4 regions of the Shinella oryzae genome follow, and region 2 is predicted to be linked to each of the others. Evidence: predicted binding sites of a transcription regulator. Region 2 holds the regulator's gene; each other region holds the start of a gene.
The links. Region 2 encodes LexA, which represses DNA repair genes until DNA is damaged. Its sites were predicted from a motif close to TGTTCNNNNTGTGTTCNG; they were not measured.
Positions count from the first base shown of each region.

Region 1: K6301_RS09420 (ribonuclease T2 family protein) is a predicted target of LexA. The motif match lies at 4,539-4,556, and genes of this name have one in related genera.
Region 3: radA (DNA repair protein RadA) is a predicted target of LexA. The motif match lies at 2,568-2,585, and genes of this name have one in related genera.
Region 4: K6301_RS16115 (YifB family Mg chelatase-like AAA ATPase) is a predicted target of LexA. The motif match lies at 2,548-2,565, and genes of this name have one in related genera.

Region 1 covers NZ_CP081987.1:1,906,660-1,914,223, forward strand. The annotation lists gene metF (methylenetetrahydrofolate reductase [NAD(P)H]) at 1-781, opposite strand, end outside; gene K6301_RS09410 (ArsR/SmtB family transcription factor) at 783-1,790, opposite strand; gene ettA (energy-dependent translational throttle protein EttA) at 2,001-3,650, opposite strand; gene K6301_RS09420 (ribonuclease T2 family protein) at 3,758-4,522, opposite strand; gene K6301_RS09425 (alpha/beta hydrolase) at 4,698-5,657, shown strand; gene K6301_RS09430 (DMT family transporter) at 5,654-6,598, shown strand; gene caiB (succinate--glutarate CoA-transferase) at 6,763-7,564, shown strand, end outside.
Region 2 covers NZ_CP081987.1:1,305,561-1,313,124, forward strand. The annotation lists gene lpxB (lipid-A-disaccharide synthase) at 1-55, shown strand, start outside; gene gltA (citrate synthase) at 85-1,374, opposite strand; gene K6301_RS06550 (ComEC/Rec2 family competence protein) at 1,681-4,200, shown strand; gene lexA (transcriptional repressor LexA) at 4,393-5,115, opposite strand; gene K6301_RS06560 (molybdopterin molybdotransferase MoeA) at 5,209-6,432, opposite strand; gene moaC (cyclic pyranopterin monophosphate synthase MoaC) at 6,432-6,926, opposite strand; gene trpC (indole-3-glycerol phosphate synthase TrpC) at 6,926-7,564, opposite strand, start outside.
Region 3 covers NZ_CP081987.1:940,539-948,102, reverse strand. The annotation lists gene K6301_RS04660 (replicative DNA helicase) at 1-588, shown strand, start outside; gene K6301_RS04655 (hypothetical protein) at 654-1,247, opposite strand; gene alr (alanine racemase) at 1,350-2,519, shown strand; gene radA (DNA repair protein RadA) at 2,622-4,025, shown strand; gene K6301_RS04640 (CvpA family protein) at 4,167-4,769, shown strand; gene purF (amidophosphoribosyltransferase) at 4,963-6,456, shown strand; gene K6301_RS04630 (SDR family NAD(P)-dependent oxidoreductase) at 6,468-7,208, shown strand; gene K6301_RS04625 (HlyD family secretion protein) at 7,245-7,564, opposite strand, start outside.
Region 4 covers NZ_CP081987.1:3,300,912-3,308,475, reverse strand. The annotation lists gene cysK (cysteine synthase A) at 1-289, shown strand, start outside; gene K6301_RS16120 (VOC family protein) at 351-749, shown strand; gene K6301_RS16115 (YifB family Mg chelatase-like AAA ATPase) at 929-2,458, opposite strand; gene gshB (glutathione synthase) at 2,657-3,601, opposite strand; gene K6301_RS16105 (YraN family protein) at 3,719-4,087, opposite strand; gene rsmI (16S rRNA (cytidine(1402)-2'-O)-methyltransferase) at 4,077-4,976, opposite strand; gene dnaN (DNA polymerase III subunit beta) at 5,238-6,356, shown strand; gene pmtA (phospholipid N-methyltransferase PmtA) at 6,563-7,165, shown strand; gene K6301_RS16085 (histidine phosphatase family protein) at 7,175-7,564, shown strand, end outside.

The DNA.
Region 1 (7,564 bases), 600 kb from region 2:
GCTGGCGCACGGCAAGTTCGACGGCGACGGCCGTGCGCTCCTGCGGCTTGTCGTCGACAGGCGACAGGCGCTCGGCAAGCCAGGCCGGCACCGTGGCGCCGCACATGCCGGCGAATTTCTGGACCTGCGCCAGATTGTGCACCGGCAGCAGGCCCGGCACGACCGGAATGGTGATGCCCGCGCGGCGCACGCGCTCCAGGTAGTGCTCGAACTGGTCGTTGTCGAAGAAGAACTGCGTCAGCGCGCGCGTGGCGCCCGCATCGACCTTGCGCTTGAGCATGTCGATATCAGCCGCGACATCGGCACTTTGCGGATGCTTTTCCGGATAGGCGGATACGGAGACTTCGAAATCGGCAAGGCCGCGCAGGCCGGCGACCAGTTCCGCCGCATTGGCATAGCCGCCCGGATGCGGCTGGTAGGCCGTGCCCACGCCGCCCGGCGGATCGCCGCGCAGCGCCACGAAATGCCTGACGCCGATGGCCTGGAATTCCGCGACGACGGCGTTGACCTCTTCTTTCGTCGCGCCGACGCAGGTGAGATGCGAGGCCGCGGGCAGCCCCATCCCGAGCAGATGGCGCACAGTCGCCAGCGTCGGCGCCTTGGTGGAGCCACCGGCACCATAGGTCACCGACAGAAAGGCCGGTTCATAGGCCGAGAGCTGCGTGGCCGTTTCCCAGAGCTGCTTTTCCGCGTCCGCCGTCTTGGGCGGGAAGAACTCGAAAGACAGGCGGATATCCCTGCGAGATGGGCCCCGGGACGCATTGTCGGTCGCCTTGGTCATGTCAACTCCTTCTGCGGATGGCGATCTTGCCGGCCGCCGGTTCACGCCGGTCGCGGGCAAGCCATATGGTCACGGTCAGCGCATCGGCGGCCGAATGCGCGGGCTTCAGATCGACGATCTCCTCGACGGCGAGCCCTGCCTTCTCAAGCCAGTCGGCAAGGATCTGGTGCGAGAAACCGAGGCGGATATGGGCGTGGTCGTTCCGAAGATGCTCCAGCCCGTGCGGCGCCAAGTCGATGATAGCGAGGCGGCCGCCGGGTGCGAGCATGCGCGCCGCTTCCGCGATCGCCGCCTCGGGCTCCTCGAGGAAGTGCAGCACCTGATGGATCGTCACCACGTCGAACTCATCGCGCTCGAGCGGCAGGTTGAAAATATCGCCGTGGCGGATCGACGCCTTGGTGATGCCCGCGCGGTCGAGATTGGCGCGCGCCACCGCCAGCATGTCGCGGCTGGCATCCACACCGACGCCGCGCTGGTAGAGCCCTTCGAACAGCTGGAGAATGCGGCCCGTGCCGGTACCGAGGTCGAGGAAGGCATCGACCGGCTCGGTGCCGATCATCGCGGCAAGCTTCGCCTCCACCTCCGCATCGCTGACATGGAGGCGGCGCATTACATCCCAGTCGGCCGCGTTGCGGCTGAAATAGGCCTGCGCCTTGTCGGCCCGCACCTTCTTCAGCACACGCAGCCGCTCGTCGTCGCGCGCCAGAACCGCATCCGCCCCATCGGCCGTGTCAAGCAGCTGGCGCGCCAGCGCCACGGCCGCGCCGCCCTGGCTGAGCCGGAAGAAGGCCCATGCCCCCTCCTGATAGCGATCGACAAGCCCGGCTTCGGCGAGAAGCTTCAGGTGACGCGAAATGCGCGGCTGGGACTGGCCGAGAATGTCGGTAAGATCCGTCACGGTCAGGTCGCCATGGGCAAGCAGCGCGAGCAGACGAAGGCGCGTCGGCTCGCCGGCGGCCTTCAGGATATCAACGATGTCATCAAGTCCGAGTTTCTGCGCGTCGCCCATGGCTTTTCCAATCAAGACATAAAGATATGTTTATGTGATTAACCCGCTACTTGCAAGAGCCAATCCACAGGAACCTGTCCCGCGCAAACCCGCCCCGCCGTTGATCATCGCAGGACTGGCGGCAAGCCGCTGGGATACCGATCTTCCCATTATCGGCGGCAAAGAAAAACCCCGGAGAACCGGGGTTTTTCGAACGCGTCGGTAGCAGGCTCAGCGCGTCAGGCGCTTGTAGGCCTGGCTGCCCGGATTGAGGGCATCGGGGCCGAGGCGGCGGACCTTGTCCTGCTCGTAGTCCTCGAAGTTGCCTTCGAACCACTCGACATGGCCATCCCCTTCGAAGGCGAGGATATGCGTCGCGAGGCGGTCGAGGAACATGCGGTCGTGGCTGATGATGATCGCGCAGCCGGCGAAGCTTTCGAGCGCGCTTTCGAGCGCACCCAGCGTTTCCGTATCCAGGTCGTTGGTCGGTTCGTCGAGCAGCAGCACGTTGCCGCCGGCCTTCAGCATCTTGGCGAGGTGCACGCGGTTGCGCTGGCCGCCCGAGAGATTGCCGACCTTCTGCTGCTGGTCGCCGCCCTTGAAGTTGAAGGCGCCGCAATAGGCACGGCTGTTCATGTCGAACTTGCCGAGCTTGATGACTTCCGCCCCGCCGGAGATTTCCTCCCAGACGGTCTTGTTCGGGTCGAGCGTGTCGCGGCTCTGATCGACATAGCCGAGATGGACGGTGTCGCCGATGCGGATGGACCCGGCATCCGGCTGCTCCTGGCCGGTGATCATCTTGAACAGCGTCGACTTGCCCGCGCCGTTCGGCCCGATGATGCCGACGATGCCGCCCGGCGGCAGCTTGATCGACAGGTCGTTGATCAGCGTGCGGCCTTCGAAGCCCTTCTTGATGCCTTCCAGTTCGACGACGACGTTGCCGAGGCGCTCGGAGACCGGAATGATGATCTGCGCGTCGCCGGGCCGGATGTTCTCGGCGGCATCGACCAGCTGCTCATAGGCCTTGATACGGGCCTTGGACTTGGCCTGGCGGGCCTTCGGGCTGGAGGCGATCCACTCCTGTTCGCGCGACAGTGCCTTCTGGCGACCGGCTTCTTCACGCGACTCCTGCTGCATGCGCTTGGCCTTGGCCTGCAGGTAGGCGGAATAGTTGCCTTCGTAGGGAATGCCGCGGCCGCGGTCGAGCTCGAGGATCCAGCCCGTGACGTTGTCGAGGAAGTAGCGGTCGTGGGTGATCATCATCACGGCGCCGGGATAGTCGCGCAGGTGCTTTTCCAGCCACGCGATGGTTTCGGCGTCGAGGTGGTTGGTCGGTTCGTCGAGCAGGAGCAGGTCCGGCTGCGACAGAAGCAGGCGGCAGAGCGCGATGCGGCGGCGTTCACCACCCGAAAGCACCGTGACATCGGCATCCTTCGGCGGGCAGCGCAGGGCCTCCATCGCCATCTCGACCTGCTGCTCCAGGTCCCAGAGGTTCTGGCTGTCGATGATGTCCTGAAGCTTGGCGCCCTCGTCCGCCGTCTCGTCGGAATAGTTCATCATCAGTTCGTTGTAGCGGTCGAGAACAGCCTGCTTGTCGGCCACGCCCTCCATCACGTTTTCGAAGGCGGTCTTGGCAGGGTCGAGCTGCGGCTCCTGCTCGAGGTAACCGACGGTCGCGCCCTCGGCGAGCCAAGCTTCACCGGTATATTCCTTGTCCTTGCCGGCGATGATGCGCAGAACGGTCGACTTACCCGCACCGTTGGGACCGAGGATACCGATCTTGGCATCCGGGTAGAAGGACAGGTTGACGTTCTCGAGTATCTTCTTGGCGCCGTAGGCCTTGTTGAGCCCCGACATGTGATAGATGAATTGACGTGCCATGCAAACGCGCTCCGGGTCGGACAAATTTGCCCGCTATGTAGGCGAATTATCCGCCCGCGGCAATCTCTTGAAGCCAGCGCATACAGGCCCATGCGAGCGGCCGGCGTCTATTGCAGGGCCGCCCGGTCGGCCGTCGGCGCGCCCGTCCAACCCTCCGTGCACCGCGACGTCGTGGGCTTGGCGTCTGCGATCAGCATTGGAAGCGCCCCCTCGCCGGCAGCAATGCCGATGGTCAGGCCGGTGACCACGGTGCGGTTGCCGGTCTTGCGGCAGGTCAGGCGCACACGTTCGCCGGCGCCTGAGCCGAAGGCGGCATCGAAGGCCTTGCGCACCTCCGCCAGCGTGACCGTGCCGCCGGCCTTGCCGGCAAAGACCGTCAGCACCGGCGATGCGTTGAGCTGGTCGAGCAGATCCAGCGAACGGGCATAATAGGCTTCCGCCGACGCCGCGACGCAGCTGCCGCTTTTCAGCCAAAGCCTGCGGTCGAAACCGGATCGCACGGCCGGCATGGCGGCCATGAGGCGGTCCCTGGTCGCCGATGCGAGCGTGACCTCGGGCAGATCGGTCCATGTCCCCTTTTTCGCCTTCTGCGCGAGCCCGGTCTCGACGCCGCAATAGCTCTTGCGCGGCTGGAAACGGCCGACCAGCGAGAAACGTTGCACCGCTCCAGTGGAAGCCGAAAACCCGATGCAGCCCTTGCTCTTCGGCCGCGCCGCGCAATAGCCGGCCTGCCAGCCGACGGACAAGACCTCACGCGTGCCGCCCTTCGCGGGCGCGGATTGCGCCCATGCGGCGGCCGGTGCGAAAACCATGAGGCAGGCGATGAACAGGGATAATGCGGCCTGAACAGGCAAGGCGACGATCGTCTTCATGACGGGCTCCCTTGATGAGAACAAAACAAGATCATATGCAACCAAAAATCATGAAAATGCAACCCCAGAGAATGAAAATCGCGATAAACGCGAGCATTGGCGAAAATACACGTCGCATCCCATTGTCTTTCCTGCGCAAATCACGTTGACCTCTAGGCAAACGGGAGGAATGGCCGTGTTTTCCGAAGTCCAGACGCTCAACAGCCCGAGCGGCGCGACGCTTGCGCTGCGCCATGCGCCGGCGCGCGGTAAGCCGCGCGGCATCCTGCTCCTGAGCCATGGCCTTGCCGAACACAGCGCCCGCTATGGCGCCTTTTCGGCGCGCATGGCGGACGAGGCATTCCATGTCTATGCGCACGATCATCGCGGCCACGGCCATACGACGGCGCGGGATGCACCGCGCGGCCAGTTCGCGCCGAAGAACGGCGTCGACCGCGTGCTGGAGGATATGCGCGCGGTCCGCGACCTGGCCATCGGCCGGCATCCGGGCCTGCCCGTCGTGCTGTTCGGCCATTCCATGGGCGGCCTTCTTGCGCTCGCCTATGCCGAGGCCCGTCCCGGCGATATCGATGCGCTGGCCGTGTGGAATTCCAACCTGGAGCCGGGACTGGCCGGGCGGGTCGCGCAGGTCGTGCTGGCCGCGGAGCGCATGCTGAAGGGGTCCGATGTGCCGAGCGGCATCCTGCCCCGCCTCACCTTCGGCGCCTGGGGCAAGCGCATCGCCGGCGCGCGCACGCCCTTCGACTGGCTGTCGCACGATGCCGCCGCGGTGGATGCCTATATCGCCGATCCGCTGTGCGGCTTCGATGTGAATGTCTCGATGTGGCTCGACATTTTCGCCGTCACCTTCGCCGATGCCTCCGCCGAAGGGCTCGGCCGCCTGCCGAAATCCCTGCCGATCCACCTGGTCGGCGGCGGCGAGGATCCAGCGACGGAGAACGGCAGGGCGACGCGCGCCTTCGCAGCGCGGCTGGAAAAATCGCGGCTTGAGGACGTGACGACAACAGTCTATCCCGGCATGCGCCACGAGACGCTGAACGAGATCCCGCCTTTGCGCGACCCGGCCGTGGACGCCTTTTCCGGCTGGTGCCGGCGCGTGGCGGAAACGAAACGCCGGAGCCCCGAAGCCGCATGAGCACGTCTGCCGTAACGCCGTTGCGCAACGAGGTCAGCCTCGGGCTCTTCCTCATGGTTCTCTCGGTGCTGGTGTCCCCTGTCATCGATATCTTCGCCAAGCTCGCCGTCACCGCCGTGCCGGCCACCGAGATCACCTTCGTGCGCCTGCTCTTCCAGATGGTGGTGCTGGCACCGATTTGCCTGATGCGCGGCACGCTGCTGGATGTGACCTGGCGCAAGATGGGCCTGCATGCGGCCCGCGGCCTGCTCATGGCGATCACCATGATCAGCTTCGTCACGGCGCTCGCCGTCATGGAGGTGGCGGATGCCATCGCCATCTTCTTCGTCGAGCCGATCATCCTGACGATCCTCGGCTCGATCGTGCTGAAGGAGACCATCGGCTGGCGGCGCTACACGGCCTGCGCCGTCGGCTTCTTCGGCTCGCTGCTCGTCATCCGGCCCAGCCTGCAGGAGGTGGGTCTCATCGCGCTGATGCCTGTCGTCGCGGCGTTCTCGCTGGCCCTTTTCTTTCTGCTGACACGGCTGGTTGCCCAGAAGGAGGATCCCTGGTCCATGCAGTTCTATGCCGGCTTCTGGGGTGCGCTGTTCGCCGGCCTGCTGCTCGCCGTCGGCAACAGCCTCGGCATCGGCATGCTGACCCCGGTCATGCCGGACTTGGAGAACACGCTTTACATTGCCGGCGCCGCCATCGCCGCCACCATTGCCGGCGTGCTCGGGGTCTATGCCTACCGCTCCGCGCCGGCCTCGACACTCGCGCCGCTGCAATATCTGGAAATCGTCTCGGCGACGGTGCTCGGCTGGTGGGTGTTCGATCATCTGCCTGATGCCGTCAAATGGCTCGGCATCGCCATCATCATCGGCTCGGGCCTCTATGTCATCTGGCGCGAGCGGCAGGTCGGCAAGACCGCCACCATCCCGCCGGTCAACACGCCGATCTGACGAAAGCGAAATGCGGCGCGCGCGGCAGGCATCAAGTCAGTCTGAGCCGTCATCACCTGCCATGTCCCCGCCGCTATGCGGCCCGCGGGCTTTTTGTTATCCAGGGGAAAACAGGCGAAAAGCCCGATGGGTGCATGCATGCGGCCATCGCGGAGGAGTGCACCATGGACAAGTCGAACCTGCCGCTTGCCGGCATCAGGGTCATCGAACTGGCACGGGTCCTTGCCGGCCCCTGGGCCGGGCAGATGCTGGCCGATCTGGGCGCCGATGTCATCAAGATCGAGAACCCGGATGGCGGCGACGATACCCGCGCCTGGGGCCCGCCCTTCGTGATGGGCAAGGACGGCGAAAACCTCTCGGCCGCCTATTACCATTCCACCAACCGCGGCAAGCGTTCCATCGCCGTCGACCTGAAGACCGAGCAAGGCCGCGACACCGTCCACCGCCTCATCGCCACGGCGGATGTGGTGATCGAAAACTTCAAGGTGGGCGGCCTCGTGAAATACGGGCTCGACCATGCGAGCCTCGCCAAACGGCACCCGAAGCTCATCTACTGCTCGATCACCGGCTTCGGGCAGGACGGCCCCTATGCCGCACGCGCCGGCTACGACTATATCGTGCAGGGCATGTCGGGCTTCATGTCCGTCACCGGCGCGCCGGACGGCGAGCCGATGAAGGCGGGCGTCGCCATCGCCGATATCTTCACCGGCATCTATGCCGTCACCGCAATCCAGGCCGCCCTCATCCACGTCATGAAGACGGGCAAGGGCCAGCACATCGACATGGCGCTGCTCGACGTGCAATCCGCCGTGATGGCGAACCAGAACATGAATTTCCTGGCCTCCGGCACGGCGCCGACGCGTCTCGGCAACGCCCATCCCAATATCTCGCCTTACGAGGTCGTGCCGGCATCGGATGGCCATGTCATTCTGGCCGTGGGCAATGACGGGCAGTTCCGCAAGCTCT
Region 2 (7,564 bases):
CGGTGCGGCCGTCATTCTGGACCTTCTTGCAGAAAAAAAGCCCGGTCAGTTCTGACCGGGCTTTTTCATGTCGTCCTTGCTGGATCAGCGCTTGGAAACCGGCGTGTAATCACGCTTCGGTTCACCGATATAGAGCTGCCGCGGGCGGCCGATGCGCTGTTCGGGATCCTCGATCATCTCGTTCCACTGGGCAATCCAGCCCACGGTGCGGGCAAGCGCGAAGAGAACGGTGAACATCGTGGTGGGGAAACCCAGCGCCTTCAGCGTGATGCCCGAATAGAAGTCGATGTTCGGATAGAGCTTCTTTTCGATGAAGTACTCGTCCGTCAGGGCGATACGCTCCAGCTCCATGGCGACTTCCAGCATCGGATCGTCCTTGATGCCGAGTTCGCCGAGAACCTCATGCGTCGTCTTCTGCATGATGCGCGCGCGCGGATCGTAGTTCTTGTAGACGCGGTGGCCAAAGCCCATCAGGCGGAACGGATCGTTCTTGTCCTTGGCGCGCGCGACATATTCCGGAATGCGATCGACCGAGCCGATCTCGGCCAGCATGTTGAGGGCTGCTTCGTTCGCGCCGCCATGGGCAGGGCCCCACAGGCAGGCGATGCCGGCCGCGATGCAGGCGAACGGGTTGGCGCCCGAGGAGCCGGCGAGGCGAACCGTCGAGGTCGACGCGTTCTGCTCGTGGTCGGCATGCAGGATGAAGATGCGATCCATGGCGCGCGAAAGCACCGGATTGACCACATATTCCTCACAGGGAACCGCAAAACACATGCGCAGGAAATTCGACGCGTAGTCGAGGTCGTTCTTCGGGTAAACGAAGGGCTGGCCGATATGGTACTTGTAGGCCATCGCCGCAATCGTCGGCATCTTGGCGATCATGCGCAACGAGGCGACCATGCGCTGGTGCGGGTCGGTGATATCAGTCGAGTCGTGGTAGAAGGCCGACAGTGCGCCGACGCAGCCGCACATTACGGCCATCGGGTGGGCATCGCGGCGGAAGCCGGTGAAGAAGCGGCTCATCTGCTCGTGCACCATCGTGTGGTGCGTGACGCGATGGTCGAAGTCGTCCTTCTGGGCCTTCGTCGGCAGATCGCCGTACAGCAGGAGATAGCAGACTTCCAGGAAGTCGCCGTGTTCCGCCAGCTGCTCGATCGGGTAGCCGCGGTGCAGCAGCACGCCCTCATCGCCGTCGATATAGGTGATCTTCGATTCGCACGAGGCCGTGGAGGTGAAGCCGGGATCGTAGGTGAAGGTACCCGTGTTCTTGTAGAGCGTGCCGATGTCGATCACATCGGGGCCGATCGTCCCGGATCGCGTCGGCAGCTCGATTGTCTTGCCACCGACCGATACGTCCGCGCCTTTTCCTGTCATAACGATCCTCCGTTGTTTCGAATGGCGGCATCCGGTTGTACCGGCGCCACGAACATGCCCGTTTTGCTAGCCCATTTGCGATGTCCTGCCAAGCGATACGAAAGGCAAATTGTGCATTGCGGTAACAGGCTTTCCGGCAACGCAATATCTACCCTTTGAGCGAAGTTGCAAGCAACTATTGAGGGTGGTCGGAAAATTGCGGAGGGCGCATCCTTTCTGGCTGCCTTACCATCGGCTTCATCTACTTTCGATTGAATGTTGCGCCGATCGATTGCATGATGCGGCGGGGACAGTGAGGCCGGGCGCATGGCCGGAACGGAGATCGCAGAGCGGGAGCGGGCCGCGAAGGCCTATAAGTGGGATGTCCGGCCAGGCGATGGCGCGGTGCCCGCTGCGTTCGACGATGCTCCTGCGCCGGCTGGGACATCCGCGCCGTGGTACAGTCAGGCTTTGGTCTGGCTCCGGCCGCGCCGCGCCGTCCGAGAAAGCCTGTCGGAGGCGCTGGTCGAGGAGCGCGGCCACGGGCACTTCTTCCTGTTCGTTCCGGTCTTCCTTGGAATAGGCGCGGCTCTCTGGTTTGCCGCCGAGGCCGATCCACCGATTTATGCCATGGTGCTAGGGGCCATCGCCACCGCGGTGCCCGCCTGGCGGCTTCGACATCGCGAGGATTTGGGCGCGATCCTGGCGGGTGGCGCGTTCCTCGTTCCGATCGGCATGCTTCTCGCAGCGCTCGAAAGTGCACGGCTCGATACCGTCATTCTCGACACGCCCGTGACGACCGTGATCGAAGGGCGGGTGCTGGCGCGCGAAAGCGGTGCGGGCAACGCGATCCGGTATCGCATCGCGCTGGAGAAGACGCGCGAGCCGGCTCTGAAACGCGCGCCGCAGGTTGTTACGCTTCTGGCGCGAAGCCGTCACGACCCCATCGCCATCGGCCACGGCATATCGGGCCGGGCGCGTCTTGGGCCACCCTCGGGCCCGGCCCTGGCCGGCCTCAACGACTTCGCCTTCGACGCATATTTCGCCGGCACGGGCGCGGTCGGTTATTTCTACAGTGCGCCGGTCGCAATCGAGACCGCTCCGACCGGGTGGAGCTACCGCATATCGCAGCGGATCGCGATATGGCGAAACAACCTGACCGAGCATATCCGAGGACGCATCGGGGGCGATGCCGGCGCGATCGCCGCGGCTCTGGTGACGGCGGAACAGCGGGCGATCAGCGAGGAGACGGTGGAGGCGCTCCGCCAGGCCGGGCTCGCCCATGTCCTGGCCATTTCCGGTCTCAACATGGTGCTCGCGGCCGGCACGTTCCTTGTCGGCGCGCGCATGCTGATGGCGCTCATACCGGGCTTTGCCGAACGATTTCCCACGCGCAAGATCGCGGCGGGCGGTGCACTCCTCATGGTCACGCTTTACATTCTCGTGTCGGGCGGCGCGATCTCGGCCGTCCGGTCATGGATCATGATCTGCGTGATGCTGATCGCCGTGCTCTTCGGCCGCTCCGCCATCAGTATGCGCAATGTGGCGCTGTCGGCCATCATCATCCTCGCCGTCACGCCTTCCGCCATCACCAATCCCGGCTTCCAGATGTCCTACGCCGCAACGCTCGGCCTCGTCGCCGGTTATGCGGCGTGGCGCGAGCGGCCCGTGCGCAAGGAGGGCAAAGGCGGCGCGTTGCGCTTGACCGGCGGCGTGGCCGGGCGCTTCTTCGGCGGACTTCTGCTGTCGTCGGCGATCGGAAGCCTGTCGACGCTGATCTACTCCATCGGCCACTTTCACCGCGTGCCGGCCTACGGGCTTGCCGGCAACCTGCTGGCCATGCCGGCGATCAGCGCGATCGTCATGCCCTTTGGCCTCATCGCCGTCCTGCTCATGCCCTTCGGGCTGGATGCCGTTCCCTTTGCCATCATGGGCAAGGGCATCGAATGGATGATCGCGCTGGCGTCGTGGGTTTCGAGCTGGAAGGGCGGGGATATCGTCACCGGTAAAATTCCCATGTCCGCCTTCCTGCTGATCGGTGTCGGCGGGGGGCTGCTCTGTATCCTGCGCACGCGGCTGCGGCATGCCGGGACGGTCTTCATTGTCGCCGGTGCGCTGGTGGCCCTTTGGCCGTCCACGCGCGGGAAACCGGAACTGCTCATCTCCGAAGACGGGCGTCTGGTTGCGATCCTGCGCGGCGATGCGGTTGCCACGAACCGCGCCAAGCCGCCGGGTTTCATCTACGACCAATGGCGTCGCGCGATGCGGCTCGGCGACCTGACCAAGCCGGAACTGCGAAAGACCGCCGACCTGCTGCTGGCGGAGACGGCGACGGAGAAAGCCGCTGCCGGGACCGACAGGAAACGACCGCGCCGCAAGGCGGACAGGACGAAGGCGAAGGACGCGATGACGGAGGCTATCGCGGCAGCGCGACAGGCGCATACCTTCGTCTGCGAGGCGAAGGCCTTCTGCGCTGCCGTTTCGCCGAGCAGCTGGACGATCGTCACCCTTGAGGATACGGCCTTTCTGGGCACGGCCTGCGACACGGCTGATCTCGTCGTCGTACCCTTCGCCCTGCGGCTCGACAGCTGCCGCTCGGGTGCGAGGCTTGTGACCGCACGTCATCTGCGCCGAACGGGCGCTTTGGAAATCACGCCGCCGATCGACGATCCCACCGCAAGCCTCGCCGGCGCGACCGACATGCCGGCCGTGGAAACCTTGGCGCGCGCCTGGTCAAGGCATCGCACCTATGACTGGCGCAGCGACACTTTCGAAACGGCAGCCGCAACGCCGCCGGCAGAGACTGAGACCAAGGAGGTCGATCGCTCGCCTCTTCAATTGCCATGAAGTCAGCCGAGCGGCCAAGCTTCCCGATTTGCAGCGATCGTAGAAAAAGCCACCTGACCGCACGCTATCGCTAACGGCAGAGCACCGGGCGAAGCGAGGGGAGACCTTAGCCGCCAAGCTCCATCATACCCGAGCTGCGGTCCTGAACTGACAAGACGCTCACCACGCGCTATAATGCTTGTCCAATGCGTCTCAATGATACCGGCGGATAAGCCCCACGAGCTTGCCCTGGATCTTGACCCGGTCGGGCCCGAAGATCCGGGTCTCGTAGGCCGGGTTCGCGGCTTCAAGCGCGATGGACGCGCCCTTGCGGCGGAAGCGCTTCAGCGTCGCCTCTTCGTCGTCGACGAGAGCAACGATGATTTCACCGGGATTGGCGGTGCTGGCGTTGCGGATGATGACCGTGTCGCCATCGAGAATGCCGGCCTCGATCATCGAATCGCCCTTCACCTCGAGCGCATAGTGATCGCCGTTGCCGATCATTTCGGCCGGGACGGTGATCTCGTGCGTGTTGTTCTGGATGGCGGAGATCGGAACGCCGGCGGCGATACGGCCCATGACCGGAACGGAAACAGACGACGACATGGTCGGCTGTGGCGCCACGGGCTTGGATGGCGTCACGGCGGGGGGCTGCTTGCCGAGGCTGCCTTCGATGACCGACGGCGAAAATCCGCGGCGCGGCTGGAGGCTTGGCGAATAGGCCTCCGGAAGCTTGATCACCTCGAGCGCGCGGGCCCGATTCGGCAGGCGGCGGATGAAGCCTCGTTCTTCAAGCGCCGTGATGAGGCGGTGGATGCCCGACTTCGAGGCGAGATCCAAGGCATCCTTCATCTCGTCGAAGGACGGAGGAATGCCGGATTCCTTCATACGCTCGTGAATGAACAGGAGCAGTTCCTGTTGTTTGCGCGTCAGCATGGCCTCTCCAACGAGAATCGTGAAACAAATCCAGAACAGACACTATCCGTTCCACATGTGTTCCGCAAGGGCCTGCGCGCACAATAATACCATTCAGGCCGCCGGTTCCCTGAGAACGAGGACGTCGCAGAGCGCGCCGGGCTCCTCTGCCGGTGCATGCGGCGGGCGGATCAGCAACCCTTCGGATTCGGCGAAGATCTTCATCATCGACGAATCCTGCTTGTCGAAAGGCGTGACGAGGAGACCGCCGTCCGGGCCGCGCACGAGTCGCGCACGAATGTAATCCTGCCGGCGGTCGTTCTGCTTGAGCGGCACGGCGGCGGCGGCCGGGCGCACCCGGTTCATCGCGGGCAGGCGCGCGAGTTTGCGGACCAGCGGTTCCAGATAGAGATAGGAGCAGACAAGGCTGGAGACGGGATTGCCGGGCAGGCCGATCACCTGGATATCGCCGAGGCGGCCGACCATCAGCGGCTTGCCAGGACGCATGGCGATGCGCCAGAAATCGAGTGCCATGCCGGCCTCGCCGAGCACGGGCTGAACGAGATCGAAATCGCCGACGGATGCGCCGCCGAGCGTCACCAACACGTCGATGTCCATTTCCAGCGCCCGGCGCACGGCATCCAATATGGTCTGCTTGTCGTCTCTCACGATGCCCAGATCGATCACCTCTGCGCCGGCTTCGCGCGCGATGGCCGCGACGCCGAAGCTGTTGGAGGCGATGATCTGGCTTGCACCGGGCGTCTCTCCCGGCGGCACGAGTTCGTCGCCCGTCGCAAGGATCGCGACCCGCGGGCGCGAATAGACGGGCAGGTCCGGGTGGTTCATGGCCGCCGCAACGGTCAGCCGGCCGGCATCCAGCACCTGGCCGGCCTTCAGCACAACCTCGCCGTCGGTGAAATCCTGCCCCCGCGGGCGGATATGGCGGCCCTTGGGCGTGAGGAACGTCGTGCGGATGCGGCCGTCTTCCAGAAGCTCGGTGTCTTCCTGAAGGATGACCGTATCGGCGAAGGCCGGCAGCGGCGCACCGGTGAAGATACGAACCGCTTCCCCCGGGCCCGCCGTGCCGTCGAAAGCGTGGCCGGCGGAGGACAGGCCGGCGACCCTGAGCACCGATCCGACCTCCGCGATGTCGGCGTGGCGGACGGCATAACCGTCCATCGCCGAATTGTCGAAAGGCGGCTGAGTGAGGCGGGCGGCGACATCGTCGGCCAGCACGCGTCCAGCGGCGTCGTGGAGCGGGACGCTTTCCGTCCGCCTCACCGGCTTGGCCGCGGACAGCAGGCGGTTGAGGGCGTCGGCAACGAGAAGAAGGGACATCAGCCGTCCCTGCGCTTGTAGTCGCCGGAACGGCCGCCGGATTTTTCGACGAGGCGAATGCCGCCGATTTCCATCTCGCGGTCGACCGCCTTTGCCATGTCGTAGATGGTCAGGCACGCGACGCTGACGGCGGTCAGCGCCTCCATCTCCACGCCGGTGCGGCCGGTGAGCTTGGCCATGGCCTCGATGCGCAGCCCGGGCAGGGCGTGGTCCTCGCGGATTTCCACGGAAACCTTGCTGAGCATCAGCGGGTGGCAGAGCGGAATGAGGCTGGACGTCTGCTTGGCGGCCATGATGCCTGCGAGGCGCGCCGTGCCGATGACGTCGCCCTTCTTCGCATCGCCCTTGAGAATGAGGTCGAGCGTGGCGGGCAGCATGCGTACGAAACCTTCCGCCACGGCTATCCGCACCGTTTCCGCCTTGTCGCCGACATCGACCATATGGGCTTCGCCGGCGGCATCGATATGGGTGAGCGTGCGGGCGTCGTCGCCCATCATTCCGCCGCCAGCATGTCGGCGGAGCCGGTCAGCAGGTCGCGCGTCGCCGCCGTCACGTCATCCTTGCGCATCAGGCTTTCGCCGACGAGGAAGGTGGAGATGCCGACCTTGGCGAGGCGCTGGCAATCGGCATGGGTAAACACGCCGCTCTCGCCCACGAGCAGCCGGTCCTCCGGCACCATGCCGGCGAGCTTTTCAGAAACGGCGAGATCGACCGCGAAGGTGCGCAGGTTGCGGTTGTTGATGCCGACAAGCTTGGATTTCAGCTTGAGCGCGCGCTCCATTTCCGCTTCGTCATGCACCTCGATCAGGACATCCATGCCGAGCGAAAAGGCGGAGTCTTCCAGCATCTTCGCCGTGTCGTCGTCGAGAGAGGCCATGATGAGCAGGATGCAGTCGGCACCCCAGGCGCGCGCTTCCAGCATCTGGTAGCTGTCGAACATGAAGTCCTTGCGCAGTGCCGGCAGTGCGCAGGCGTTGCGTGCGGCCGTCAAAAATTCCGGCGCGCCCTGAAAACTCGGCGCGTCGGTCAGCACGGAAAGGCAGGCCGCACCGCCGGCCTCATAGGCCCTGGCAAGCGCCGGCGGATCGAAATCCGGGCGGATGAGGCCCTTGGAAGGGCTGGCCTTCTTGAT
Region 3 (7,564 bases), 370 kb from region 2:
AAGCTCGTCGCCTGCAGCCAGATGATGCAGAAGGTGCCGCTCTATATCGACCAGACCGGTGGTATCTCCATCGCGCAGCTTTCGGCGCGCGCGCGACGCCTCAAGCGCCAGCGCGGCCTCGATTGCCTCGTGGTGGACTATATCCAGCTCATGACCGGCTCGGGCAAGTCGAGCGACAACCGCGTGCAGGAAATCACCCAGATCACCACGGGCCTCAAGGCGCTGGGCAAGGAACTGAACGTGCCGATCATCGCGCTTTCCCAGCTTTCCCGTCAGGTGGAAAGCCGCGAGGACAAGCGCCCGCAGCTTTCGGACCTTCGCGAATCGGGCTCCATCGAGCAGGACGCGGACGTGGTGCTCTTCGTGTTCCGCGAGGAATACTATGTGAAGAACCTCGAGCCGCGCGACGAGTTCGATCCGAAATACGAGGAATGGAAGATGAAGTTCGAGGCCGTGAAGGGTACGGCCGACGTCATCATCGCCAAGCAGCGTCACGGACCGACCGGCACCGTGAAGCTCGCCTTCCAGTCGGAATACACCCGCTTCACCGACCTCGCCGACCCGTCCTTTACCCAGTACGAGCACTGAGGACCGGTTCAAGCCATCGCTCTTTGCTAGAACGGCCGGGCCCTGCCCGGCCTTTTTTCGTTCGCCTACTGCTTCGAAAAGGCCGGCGCCTTGCAGATGCCGGCAACGATGGAGAGTGCCTTGCGGGCGCGTTCCTTTTCCCGTGCATCCGTCAAGGTCAGGTCCAGCCGGTCGGCACAGACCATGTCAGAAGCGGTTTCGCCCGAAAGCGATATGCGCGTGGCACAGTGCAGGTCCTTGCCGGTGAGAACGATTTGCACCGCCTTGTCCGAATCGACCGGCACCGGCTTGACGCCGGCGATCATGTCGTCGGCCGAGGCATAGGCGCGGACGGAGGTGACGCGGCGCAGGTCCACCATGCCGAATGTCACGGTCGCCCACTGGCCGGGAAACTGCAGCGCGGACATGAAGCGGGCGCGGCACGGGACGCCGCCCACCTCCAGCCGGGTGACAAGGCGCGGCGCGTCGGGGTTTTCGACGATGGAGTAATAGAGCGCGGCGCTGTCGTCCTCCTGCGGCTTGCCGTCGTCTCGGGCAAGCCCGAGCAGCGTCGCGTGAGCGTCGCGGATATCCGCTTCCGTCGGGGCGTCCTGCGCAACGGCCGGCAGGGCCAGGAGTACCGTCGCAGCGGCAATGAACGATGGTTTTACGCGCGCCATGGTCGCTCCTGTTCGCGCCGCACCATAGGGCCGGCACCGGGCCGCCGCAATGCGGGCTGCGACCGTATTGCCGCCACAGTCCACAGGCTGTATTTCCACACGATGAGCAAACATCCAGCTTCCGGCCGCCCCACGCTTCCTGTCGCAGGCGAGGATCATGCCCGCCTGACGATCGACCTTTCCGCGCTGGCCGACAACTGGCGCGCCATGGCCCGCCGCTCGGGCGCCGCGCGCACCGCCGCCGTGCTGAAGGCCGACGCCTACGGCATCGGGCTGGAGCCAGCCGCCAAAACGTTCCACCAGGCCGGCGCGCGCGATTTCTTCGTCGCCACACCGGCCGAAGGGGCGGCGGTCCGCACTGCGCTGCCCGATGCGCGCATCTATGTGCTTTCGGGCATGTGGGCGGGCGCCGAGCGGCTGTTCTTCGAATTCGACCTCGTGCCGGTCATCGTCTCCGAGGAGCAGCTGGTCGTGTTCATGTCGGCGATCGCCGACGGCGGGGACATTCCCTGCGTGCTGCATGTCGATACCGGCATGAGCCGTCTGGGACTGAGGGTGGAGGATGCGCTGGCGCTGGCCGAGGACATCGCGCGTCCCGCGAGCTTCTCGCCGATCATGCTCTTGAGCCACCTCGCCTGCGCCGACGAGCCGTCCCACGCGCTCAACCGACAGCAGCTCCAGCGCTTCCGCAGCGTCGTTTCCGCCTTCGGCGATATCGACGCGACGCTTGCCAATTCCGCCGGCATCTTCCTCGGCGAGGACTATCACTTCACCCTCACCCGCCCCGGCATCGCGCTATATGGCGGGGCCGCGGTCAATGGCGTGCCGAACCCTATGAAACCGGTCGTCACGGCGGAGGCGCGCATTCTCCAGGTGCGCGACGTGAAGGCCGGCGAAAGCGTCGGCTACGGCGCCGCCGTGGTCTGCGCCCGCGATACGCGCGTCGCCATTGCCGCCATCGGCTATGCGGACGGCTATATGCGCAGCCTTTCCAGCGCCGGCATACCGCTGCGCCGGACCGGCCTTGCCGGCCCGAGCGGCATGCTGCATGGCCGCACCGTGCCGGTCATCGGCCGCGTGACCATGGACCTCACGCATTTCGACGTGACGGACATGCCCGCGGGAAGCGTGCGGCCGGGCGACTTCATCGAACTCTTCGGCAGGACCATGCCGATCGAGGATGTGGCGCGCGCCGCCGGCACCGTCGACTACGAACTTCTCACCAGCCTGGGCAACCGCTACGAACGGCGTTACGAGGCCGTAAAGAAGTAGGTCGCCCTCCCACGACGGCGCACTCGGTGCTCACCCGCGAACTGGACTTGTTCCCGTTTTGTGCTATTGCCATGGGCAACTGATACCGGAGAAGAAGTCCTGATGGCGAAAGGCCGCACTCAATTCGTCTGCCAGAACTGCGGCACCGTGCATTCCCGCTGGGTGGGAAAATGCGAGGGCTGCGGCGAGTGGAACACCGTGGTCGAGGAAGACCCGATGGGCGGCATCGGCTCGGGGCCCGGCAAGGTGCCGAAGAAGGGCCGCCCCGTTGCGCTGACGGCGCTCTCCGGCGAGATCGAGGAAGCGCCGCGCATCCATACCGGCATCGCCGAACTCGACCGTGCCACGGGCGGCGGCTTCGTGCGCGGCTCGGCCGTGCTGATCGGCGGCGATCCCGGCATCGGCAAGTCGACGCTGCTGATGCAGGCCGCCGCCGCCCTCTCCCGCCATGGCCACCGCATCATCTATGTCTCGGGCGAAGAGGCCGTGGCGCAGGTCAGGCTGCGTGCGCAGCGCCTCCAAGCACACCAGACCGACGTGCTGCTCGCTGCCGAGACCAATGTCGAGGACATCCTGGCCACCATCGGCGAAGGCAAGCGCCCGGACCTCGTCATCATCGATTCGATCCAGACGCTGTGGAGCGACACGGCGGAGGCCGCGCCCGGCACGGTGACGCAGGTGCGCACCGGTGTGCAGGCCATGATCCGCTTCGCCAAGCAGACGGGCGCGGCCATGGTGCTGGTCGGCCATGTCACCAAGGAAGGACAGATCGCGGGACCGCGCGTCGTGGAACACATGGTCGATGCCGTGCTCTATTTCGAGGGCGACCGCGGGCACCATTACCGCATCCTGCGCACCGTGAAGAACCGCTTCGGCCCGACGGACGAGATCGGCGTGTTCGAAATGTCCGACAAGGGCCTGCGCGAGGTTTCCAATCCGTCCGAACTCTTCCTCGGCGAGCGCAACGAGAAGGCGCCGGGCGCGGTGGTCTTCGCGGGCATGGAGGGCACGCGGCCCGTGCTGGTGGAAGTGCAGGCGCTGGTGGCGCCCACATCGCTCGGCACGCCGCGCCGCGCCGTCGTCGGCTGGGATTCGGCGCGCCTTTCGATGATCCTCGCCGTGCTGGAGGCCCATTGCGGCGTGCGGCTCGGCCAACACGACGTTTACCTCAATGTGGCGGGCGGCTACCGCATCTCGGAGCCGGCGGCGGACCTTGCGGTGGCCTCGGCGCTGGTTTCCTCGCTTGCCGGTCTTGCCCTTCCCGCCGATTGCGTCTATTTCGGCGAAGTCAGCCTGTCGGGCGCCATTCGTCCGGTTGCGCACACCGCCCAGCGCCTCAAGGAGGCGGAAAAACTGGGGTTTTCGCAGGCCCTGCTGCCCGCGGGTTCAGCCGAACTGCCCAAGGGCACCGGCAGCCGCTGGAGCGAGATCGAAGGCCTGCCGGACCTGGTGGCGCGCATCGCCGGATCGAAGAGTGCCCTCAAGCGGGAAGACGAGGACGTCTGACGGCCTTCGGCAGCGGGTCAATGCCCTGTGGGAAACACGGGTTTGAAGCGTGCCGAACCGGGACGGCGAAGACGCCTTCCGCTAACGTGCGCTTCGCACGGGGCGGGCCTGGCGACATTTCGGGTTTGGAGTAGGACGAACATGCCCATCACAATTCTCGACGGTATCGTCATCGGCGTTGCGCTGTTCTCCGCCGTGCTGGCGATGGTGCGCGGCTTCTCGCGCGAGGTTCTTTCCGTCGCAAGCTGGGTCGGTGCCGCGGCTGCCGCCTATTTCCTCTATCCCGTCCTTCTGCCCTATGCGAAGGACTATACGACGAGCGACACGGTCGCCATGGTCGGCTCCGCCGCCGCCGTCTTCCTCGTCGCGCTCATCGTGATCTCCTTCATCACCATGCGCATCGCCGACTTCATCATCGACAGCCGCATCGGCGCGCTCGACCGCACCCTCGGCTTCCTGTTCGGGGCCGCACGCGGCATCCTGCTCGTCGTCGTCGCCATGCTGTTCTTCAACTGGCTGGTGGCGCCGCAGCAGCAGCCGTCCTGGGTCACCACCGCCAAATCCAAGCCGCTGCTCGACAATCTCGGTTCGCGTCTCATCGCGCTGCTGCCGGAAGATGCCGACGCGACGATCATCGACCGCCTGCGCGGCAAGCAGACCGACGGCGCCACGGAGGATCCGGACGGTGCGGCCGGCGGGACCAACCAGGCGCCTGCCGAAGAGACGCCCGCGACGAACGGATAAGACAGTCAGGGGAGCCGCCACTCGCGAAAATTGACGAAGGCAGGCTCCCCGTTTTTTTGTTAGGATGAAAGAACCGCCACTGATGCTCCCGGGCCTCGGTGGCAAATGCTTTAGGCCATACCCATATGGGGCATGGCCGGAGTGGTGAAGACCCCCGTGCAACCTCCCAGGTTCCGAGCAAAGGCTTGCAGCAATGAGCGATTTCCTCTTCCCCGGCCGCCACGACGACGATCTCGACGGCGATACGCTTCACGAGGAGTGCGGCGTTTTCGGCATTCTGGGCCATCCCGATGCCGCAACGCTGACCGCACTCGGCCTGCATGCGCTCCAGCATCGCGGCCAGGAGGCGGCGGGTATCGTCTCCTTCGACGGCACGCAGTTCCACACCGAAAAGCATATGGGCCTCGTCGGCGACCATTACACCAATCCGGTGACGCTGGCGAAGCTGCCCGGCAACATGGCGATCGGCCACACGCGCTACTCCACGACGGGGGAAGTGGCGCTGCGCAACGTGCAGCCGCTGTTTGCGGAACTGGAAGTCGGCGGCATCGCCGTCGCCCATAACGGCAACTTCACCAACGGCCTGACGCTGCGCCGCCAGCTCATTGCCGGTGGCGCCATCTGTCAGTCGACCTCGGACACCGAAGTCGTTCTCCACCTCATCGCCCGCTCGCGTTACACCAACACGACCGACCGTTTCATCGACGCGATCCGCCAGATGGAAGGCGGCTACTCGATGCTCGGCATCACCCGCACGAAGCTGATCGCCGCACGCGACCCCACGGGTATCCGCCCGCTGGTCATGGGCGAACTCGACGGCAAGCCGATCTTCGCCTCGGAAACCTGCGCGCTCGACATCATCGGCGCCAAGTTCATCCGTGACGTGGAGAACGGCGAGATCGTCATCTGCGAAATCCAGCCCGACGGCTCCATCACCATCGAGGCCAGGAAGTCCGGCAACGCGCAGCCGGAACGGCTCTGCCTGTTCGAATATGTCTATTTCGCCCGCCCCGATTCCGTCGTCGGCGGCCGCAGCGTCTATGTGGCGCGCAAGAACATGGGCATCAACCTCGCCAAGGAACACCCTGTCGAGGGCGACGTCGTCGTGCCCGTGCCCGACGGCGGCACGCCCGCGGCCCTGGGTTACGCCCAGGAGAGCGGCATCCCGTTCGAATACGGCATCATCCGCAACCACTATGTCGGGCGCACCTTCATCGAGCCGACGCAGCAGATCCGCGCCTTCGGCGTGAAGCTGAAGCACTCGGCCAACCGTGCGATGATCGAAGGCAAGCGCGTCATCCTGGTGGACGATTCGATCGTGCGCGGCACCACCTCGCTCAAGATCGTGCAGATGATCCGCGACGCCGGCGCCAAGGAAGTGCATGTGCGCGTCGCAAGCCCGATGATCTTCTATCCCGATTTCTACGGCATCGACACGCCGGACCGGGACAAGCTTTTGGCCAACCAGTATGCCGACGTCGACGCCATGGCGAAGTATATCGGTGCGGATTCGCTGGAGTTCATCTCCATCAACGGCCTCTACCGGGCCGTCGGCGGCGAGGATCGCAACCCGGCCCGTCCGCAGTTCACCGACCACTACTTCACCGGCGACTATCCGACGCGCCTCCTTGACAAGGAAGGCGAGACGATGGGACGGAAGGTCTCGGTTCTGGCAAGCAACGGATAATTGAAGACAGCATGAGCATCGACCTGAAAGACCGCATCGCGCTGGTCACCGGCGCGTCGCGCGGGATCGGCTATTTCACCGCCCTCGAACTGGCCAAGGCCGGCGCCCATGTGATCGCCTGCGCCCGCACCGTCGGGGGACTGGAGGAACTGGACGATGCCATCCAGGCCGCGGGCGGCTCGGCGACGCTGGTGCCCTTCGACCTCGCCGACATGGCGGCCATCGACAAGCTCGGCGGCTCGATCTTCGAGCGCTGGGGCAGGCTCGACATCCTGATCGCCAATGCCGGCGTGCTCGGCACCATCTCGCCGATCGACCATGTCGAGGCGAAGGTGTTCGAGAAGGTGATGACCATCAACGTCACGGCGACGTGGCGGCTGATCCGCTCGGTCGCGCCGCTGCTCCTGAAATCCGATGCCGGCCGCGCCGTGCTGCTCTCCTCGAGCGCCGCACACAAGTGCAAGCCTTTCTGGGGGCCCTACTCGGCGTCCAAGGCCGCCGTCGAGGCGCTGGCCCGCACCTGGGCCGGTGAGACACAGCGCACGGCGCTGCGCATCACCTCGTTCGATCCCGGCGGCACCCGCACGGCCATGCGCGCCCAGGCCATTCCCGGCGAAGACCCCTCGACGGTGCAGCACCCCTCCGAAGTGGCCAAGGCCATCCTGCCGCTCGTCGCGCGCGACTATGCCGAGACCGGCAAGCTGTTCGACATGCGCCAGGGGCGTCTTGTGGATTACCGTCTGCCGGAGTGATCTTCAGCGTTATCGCCTGGAGAACTCCCCTCTGCCCTACTCCACCACCGTCCTCACCTCGACCGAAATGCCCGGCGCCAGGTATTGCGACAGGTCCTGCCCGTCGTCGATGGCGATGCGGACGGGGATGCGCTGGGCGACCTTGGTGAAGTTGCCGGTGGCGTTGTCGGGCTTGATGACGCTGAATTCCGAACCGGCGGCCGGCGAGAAGCGTTCGACATGGCCCTTCAGCGTGGCGTGGCGGAAGGCATCGACCGTCACCTCGACCGCCTGCCCCGGCTTGATATAGGCGAGCTGGGTTTCCTTGAAATTGGCGATGACCCAGGTATCGCGCGGCACGACGGCCATGAGCTGCG
Region 4 (7,564 bases), 1.3 Mb from region 2:
TCCCGGCCCGCACAAGATCCAGGGCATCGGCGCGGGCTTTGCCCCCGCGATCCTCGACAAGTCGGTCTACGACGAGGTCGTGACCGTGAGCAATGACGAGGCCTTCCAGAATGCGCGCCTAGTGGCGCGCCTCGAAGGCGTTCCGGTCGGCATCTCCTCGGGTGCGGCCCTTACGGCCGCCGCCAAGGTGGGCAGCCGCCCGGAAAATGCCGGCAAGACGATCGTCGTCATCATCCCGTCCTTCGCGGAACGTTATCTTTCGACCGCGCTCTTCGAAGGCCTCGCCTGACAGAGGATGGGCCCGCCGCGCCAGAACCGCGGCGGGCCTTCCGCAACGAGCAAGCTCCGACATGCTCCACCATCTTTCCCTCGGCGTTCACAGCCTGGACCGGGCCGTCGTGTTCTACGACGCCGCGATGGCGGCGCTCGGCTATGCACGCGTCTGGTCCGACATCCGGCCGGGCGAGCCCGGACAGGCTGTGGGTTACGGTTTCGCGGGCGGCGGCGACAAGCGCACCATCAAGGAACTTGGCGTCGCTGCGCATCCTCCCGGGCCGGGCTTCCACATCGCCTTCGCCGCGTCGAACCGCGCGGCCGTGGACCGTCTCCACGCGGCCGCACTGGCGGCCGGCGGCACCGACAACGGCGCACCGGGGCTTCGGGCGCAATATGGCCCGGACACTTATGCCGCCTTCGTCATCGACCCGGACGGGCACCGGATCGAGGCCGTCTTCAAGGGGCAGCCGTGACGACACGGCACGCCGCATGACCCGCTCGATACCGCGCGCCATCCTCCCGTTCACGCCGCCAGTCGCGGGCCCGGCGCTAGAGCATTTCCGGTGAACTCCGGTTCACCGGAAATGCTCTAGATTCCTGTTTTTACCGCATTGTCCGACGCCGAAGCGACTTCGCTTCGGCTGGAATTGCTCTAGGCCGCAACCATCCGCTCCCCCACGATGCGATAGGAAATGGCTTCCGCCAGATGGATCCGTCCGACGATCGGGGTTTCGTCGAGATCGGCCAGCGTGCGCGCGACCTTGAGAACACGATGATAGCCCCGCGCGGAAAACCGCATCTTCTCCGCCGCGTCGCGCAACAGTTGGAGGCCCGCCGGATCGGGCTCGGCCATGCGTTCGACGAGGGCGGTGGAGGCGCGGGCGTTGCTGGTCACCCGGGGCATGCCCAGACGGGCGAACCGGTCGACCTGCAGGGCGCGCGCGGCCGCGACGCGCCGGGCGACCGCTTCGCTCGGCTCGGTGGCCACGGGGCGGATGAGATCGCTTGCCGAAACCGCGGGCACGTCGATGCGGATATCGATGCGGTCCATGAACGGGCCGGAGACGCGGGCTTGGTACTCGCTCATGCAGCGCGGCCCGCGCGCGCAGCTGCGTCCCGGCTCGCCCGCCATGCCGCAGCGGCAGGGATTCATCGCCGCGACGAGCTGGAAGGCTGCGGGATAGCTGACGCGGTGGTTGGCCCGCGCGATGATGCATTCGCCCGTCTCGAGCGGCTGGCGCAAGGCATCGAGCGCCTGCGGCGAGAATTCCGGCAGCTCGTCAAGGAACAGCACGCCGTTATGCGCGAGCGACACCTCGCCGGGCCTTGCCCGCGATCCGCCGCCCACAAGGGCCGCCATGGTGGCGGAATGATGCGGTGTGCGGAACGGGCGCCGATCCGAAAGGCGCCCTCCGGAAAGCTGGCCGGCGATGGAATGGATCATCGAGACGTCGAGCAGTTCCGCCGGCGAGAGCGGCGGCAGGATGGCGGCCAGGCGCGCGGCAAGCATGGACTTGCCCGAGCCGGGCGGCCCGACCATCAGCAGATTGTGGTTGCCTGCCGCCGCCACTTCCAGCGCGCGCTTGGCGCTTTCCTGCCCGCGGATATCGGCAAGATCGGGCAGGCCGGCGGCCGCGGCGCGAATGGCCGGCGCCGGGCGCGACAGGACCTGGCTGCCCTTGAAATGATTGGCAAGCGCGATCAGGCTGCGGGGCGCCAGGATATCGAGACCGCCGCCGGCCCAGGCGGCTTCCGCGCCGTTTTCCGCCGGGCAGATCAGCCCCTTGCCCAGCGCATTGGCCGCCATGGCCGCCGGAAGCGCGCCGGCAACCGGCGCGATCGTGCCGTCGAGATTGAGTTCGCCGATGACGAGATAATCCTCCAGCGCATCGCCCGGCACCGCCCCCAGCGCCGTCATCAGACCAAGCGCAATGGCGAGGTCGTAGTGGCTGCCCTCCTTGGGCAGGTCGGCCGGGGCGAGGTTGATCGTGACCCGCTTGGGCGGCAGCGAGAGGCCGGAGGCGTGCAGAGCGGCCTGCACCCGCTCGCGGCTTTCGGCGACCGCCTTGTCGGCGAGGCCGACGATCTGCATGCCCACCTTGCCGGGCGCGACCATCACCTGCACATCGACAGGCACGCCCTCGATGCCCTGAAACGCTATTGTCCCGACACGCGCCACCATGACTGCCCCCGCTCGCTCCAGCCGAAAACGGACCATCAACCCGCCCCAGGGTTGCAACTGCAAATCTGGCATGGAATGCGGAATGAAACAAGAACAATTATAGAACTTGAGCGAGAATTATCCGCGCGCCGGTTGCGGGCGGTTGTATCGGCGGAACAAAGGCGGTGCGGCGGCGAACCGCGGGCCCCGCCGCCGGCGTCAGCGCTTGCTTTCGATGGCGTCCCACAGCAGGGCCGCTATGTCCGCGCCGCCGAACTTCTTCACCTCGCGCAACCCCGTCGGCGAGGTGACATTGATCTCCGTCATGTAGTCGCCGATGACGTCGATACCCACGAGCAGGAAGCCGCGCTCGCGCAGCGCAGGCCCGATGCGGGCGCAGATTTCCCTTTCGCGCGCCGTCAGTTCCGTCGGCTCCGGGCGGCCGCCGGCATGCATGTTGGAGCGCGCATCATGCTCGGCCGGCACGCGGTTGATCGCACCCACCGGTTCGCCATCGACAAGGATGATGCGCTTGTCGCCCTTGCGGACATCGGGCAGGTATTGCTGGGCGATGAAGGGCTCGCGGAACATCTGGCCGAACATTTCGAGCAGCGACGACAGGTTGCGGTCATCCTTGGTCGAATGGAAGACACCGGCGCCGCCATTGCCATAGAGCGGCTTGAGGATCATGTCGCCCATCTCGTCGCGGAAGCGGCGGATCTCGGCGGGATCGCGGGTGATGAGGGTCTTCGGCATCAGGTCGGCGAATTCGGTGACGAAGATCTTCTCCGGCGAATTGCGCACCCAGGCCGGGTCGTTGACGACGAGCGTCTTCGGATGGATCCGCTCGAGCAGATGCGTGGAGGTGATGTAGGACATGTCGAAGGGCGGATCCTGGCGCAGAAGAACCACGTCCATGGTCGAGAGATCGACGCGCTCGGCCTCGCCAAGCGTATAGTGGTCGCCCTTGATGTCGCGCAGCTCCATCGGCTCGACGCTCGCATAGACCTTGCCGTCACGCAGGCTCAGCCGGTCGGGCGTGTAGTGGAAGAGCCTGTAGCCGCGGGCCTGCGCCTCGAGGCTCATGGCGAAGGTGGAATCGCCGGCGATGCTGATGGTCGACACATGGTCCATCTGGACCGCGACGTTCTTGATCTTAGCCATGAAAGGTCCCCTCAGGAATGCCGCACACATTTAGGACGCCGCGGGCGCGAAGACAACGCCGGCCGGAGGCGAAATCCGCGGTGGTGTCGCCTGGATAAACTTCCCGTCTCTTTCTGTTCAGAACGCATCCACGAAATGCCTTGGAAGCCGCCATGGCCGCACCGCGACGATGTCGTAGCGCAGGGAAAGACGGTGGGCGTCGGGCTGGCGGGACAGCCAGATCTCGCTCGCAGCGCGGATGCGACGCTGGGCCGTGCCGGTCACCGCGAAGACGGCGCTGTCGACATCGCGGCGCGCCTTCACCTCCACGCAGACCACCAGATCGCCGCGCCGGGCGATGATGTCGATCTCGCCGGCCTTGGTGCGGTAGCGGATGGCCCGGATGCGATAGCCCTTGGCGAGAAGATAGAGCGCGGCGAGATATTCCGAGACGTGCCCGCGGCGGAAGGCCTTGAGCCGGGTCGGATCCGCCGGCCTATCGCGCATCGCCGTCCTTCAGGTCGAGAAGGCGCTGGTAGAGATCGCGCCGCGGCAGGCCGGTCTGGCGGGCCGCCTCGGTCGCCGCCTTGCCGGCCGGCATGTCCCGGACGAGCTGCGCAAGCAGGCGGTCGACGTCTTCCGCCCCGGGTGCGGCCGCCTCGCCCGGCGGGCCGATGACCAGCACGATTTCGCCCTTAACCGCGCCGGCCTCGGCATAATGCGCGGCAAGCTCGCCCAGCGTGCCGCGGCGGAATTCCTCGAAGGTCTTGGTCAGTTCGCGGCAGACGCAGGCCGGCCGGCTTTCACCCAGCACATCGGCCGCGGACACCAGCGTGGCGGCGATGCGATGGGGCGATTCGAAGAAGAGAAGCGTGGCGGGAACGCCGGCAAGCTCGGCCAGCCGGTCGCGCCGGGCCTTGTCCTTCGATGGCAGGAACCCTGCGAAGAAGAAGGCATCGTTCGGAAGACCCGCACCGACAAGGGCGGCCAGCGGCGCCGAAGCGCCGGGAATGGGCACGACACGGTGACCAGCCTCGATGGCGAGCAATGCGAGGCGATAGCCGGGGTCGGAGACGAGCGGCGTGCCGGCATCCGACACCAGCGCGACGGATTTGCCCGCATCGAGCGCCGCGATCAGGCGCGGGCCCACCTCGTCGGCATTGTATTCATGATAGGCGTAGGGCCGGTTGACGATGCCGTAGCGGTCGAGCAGCACGCGGGTGACGCGCGTGTCCTCGCAGGCCAGCACATCGGCGCCGGCCAGCGTTTCGAGCGCGCGAAGCGTGATGTCGGAGAGGTTGCCGATGGGGGTCGCCACGAGATAGAGCGCCGGCTCCAGCGGCCGGGCGGGCACCACGGCATTGTGCAGGCGGAACGTCCTGCCGCCTTCGCCCATCCCGCTTGCCACGCTTTCGTCCCGCATCGATCCCACGCCTTTCCGGCCGCGTGAACGGCCGTGCATTCCACCCCTTATGGTCGAGCACCGGCACGCTCGCAAGAGACGACGGTTGACTATCGCGTGTCGCGCACCGTTAGCACTTGCAATCCGTCGCGAAATTCTGCCATTTTGCCCGTCCCATCTTTCCGGCCTGGCCGGAATTTCAAGGCAATGCCGCGCCGGTTTCCGGCGTGCCAGCGGTCGAAAGCGGTACAGTTCATGCGCATTACTCTCGAGCGGTCCAATCTCCTGAAGTCGTTGAACCACGTTCATCGCGTGGTCGAGCGGCGCAACACGATCCCGATCCTCTCGAACGTTCTGCTGCGCTGCGACGGCGCCAGCCTCGACATGAAGGCGACGGACCTCGACCTCGAGATCACCGAGGCGACGCCCGCGCAGGTCGACCAGGCCGGCGCCACGACCGTTCCGGCCCACCTGCTCTACGATATCGTGCGCAAGCTTTCCGACGGTTCGGAAGTGGCACTCGCCACCAATGCCGACGGCTCGTCCATGTCGGTCACGTCGGGCCGCTCGAAATTCTCGCTGCAGTGCCTGCCGCAGTCCGATTTCCCCGATCTCACCGCCGGCAGCTTCTCGCACACGTTCCGCCTCAAGGCGACGGACCTCAAGATGCTGATCGATCGCACGCAGTTTGCGATCTCGACGGAGGAAACCCGCTATTACCTCAACGGCATCTTCATCCACACCATCGAGAGCGGCGGCCAGCTGAAGCTGCGCGCCGTCGCCACCGACGGCCACCGCCTCGCGCGCGCCGACGTGGAAGCGCCCTCGGGCTCCGAGGGCATGCCCGGCATCATCATCCCGCGCAAAACGGTCGGCGAGTTGCAGAAGCTCGTGGACAATCCCGAGCTCGTGGTCACCGTCGAGGTGTCGGATGCGAAGATCCGCTTCACCATCGGCTCGATCGTGCTGACCTCCAAGCTGATCGACGGCACGTTCCCGGATTACCAGCGCGTGATCCCGACCAACAACGACAAGGAACTGAAGATCGACTGCCAGTCCTTCGCGCAGGCCGTCGACCGCGTCTCCACCATCTCGTCGGAACGCGGCCGCGCCGTGAAGCTGGCGTTGGCCGAAGGGCAGCTGACGCTGACCGTCAACAACCCGGATTCGGGAAGTGCCACGGAAGAACTGCCCGTCGGCTACGACAACGATCCGCTCGAAATCGGCTTCAACGCGAAGTACCTGCTCGACATCACCGCGCAGCTTTCGGGCTCGGAAGCCGTGTTCATGCTGGCCGATCCGGGCTCGCCGACGCTCGTGCGTGATCTCGCCGGCGACGACGCGCTATACGTTCTGATGCCGATGCGCGTCTAGGGCCGATCGCGCGGCATCGGGAAACCGTTCAGGAACCCGCTGGCCGCCGGCGGGTTCTTTTTTACCCGATCGCTGACCGGAAACGCCTGACAGCGACGCAATCAGACTTGTTTTTGACGCAAACCGCGTCGCATATTCGCCGGGCCGTTGAGTCGAGGGGGAACAACCCGCCAGCGGCTTGCGGATGAACCATGAAGGGGAACGACATGACGCTTCGCATGAAGGTGAAGGAACGCTTCGGCAAGAAATTCGACGACGAGATCCGTTTCTTCAAGGGTTGGGTGAGCAACACCAAAGCGGTCGGCGCGATCATCCCGACCTCTTCCGTCACCGCCCGGCGGATGGCGAGCGTCGTCAACCCCGCCTCCGGCCTTCCGGTCCTCGAGCTCGGCCCGGGCACGGGCGTCATCACCAAGGCGATCCTCGGCGCGGGCATCGCCCCGGACAAGCTGGTTTCCGTGGAATTCTCGACGGATTTCTACAACCACCTCGTCGAACGCTTCCACGGCGTCAACTTCATCAACGGCGACGCCTTCGATCTCGACAAGACGCTCGGCGATCTCAAGGATATGACCTTCGACAGCGTGGTTTCCGCCGTGCCTCTGCTCAATTTCCCCATGCACCGCCGCGTGGAACTGATCGAGGACCTCCTGTCGCGCATCCCGGTCGGCCGGCCCGTCGTGCAGATTTCCTACGGTCCGCTCTCGCCCGTCGTCGCCATGCCGGATCGCTACCAGATCAGCCATCTCGACTTCGTCGTGCGCAACATCCCGCCGGCGCAGCTCTGGACCTACCGCCGCACCCATTGAGGTGTTGCGGTGTTCGCCGTCTACATCACCCATCCGCAGGTTGCCATCGACCCGGCCGTGCCGGTGCCGGACTGGGGCCTTTCCGAAAAGGGGATAGAGAGGGCGCGGCTTGCGGCTTCCTCCGGCTGGGCGGCGCAGATCGGCCGCTTTGCCGCGAGCACCGAGCGCAAGGCCATCGAGACGGCCGAAATCCTCTCCACCAGGCGCGTCGCGATCGAGACGGACCACGCCATGGGCGAGAACGACCGTTCCGCCACCGGCTACCTGCCACCCGACGCCTTCGAGGACGCCGCAAACTGGTTCTTTGCGCATCCTGAGGAGAGCTTCAAAGGCTGGGAGCGGGCGGTGGATGCGCAGGCGCGTATCGTTATGGCCGTCGAGCGGGCGCTGGCCGGGCAC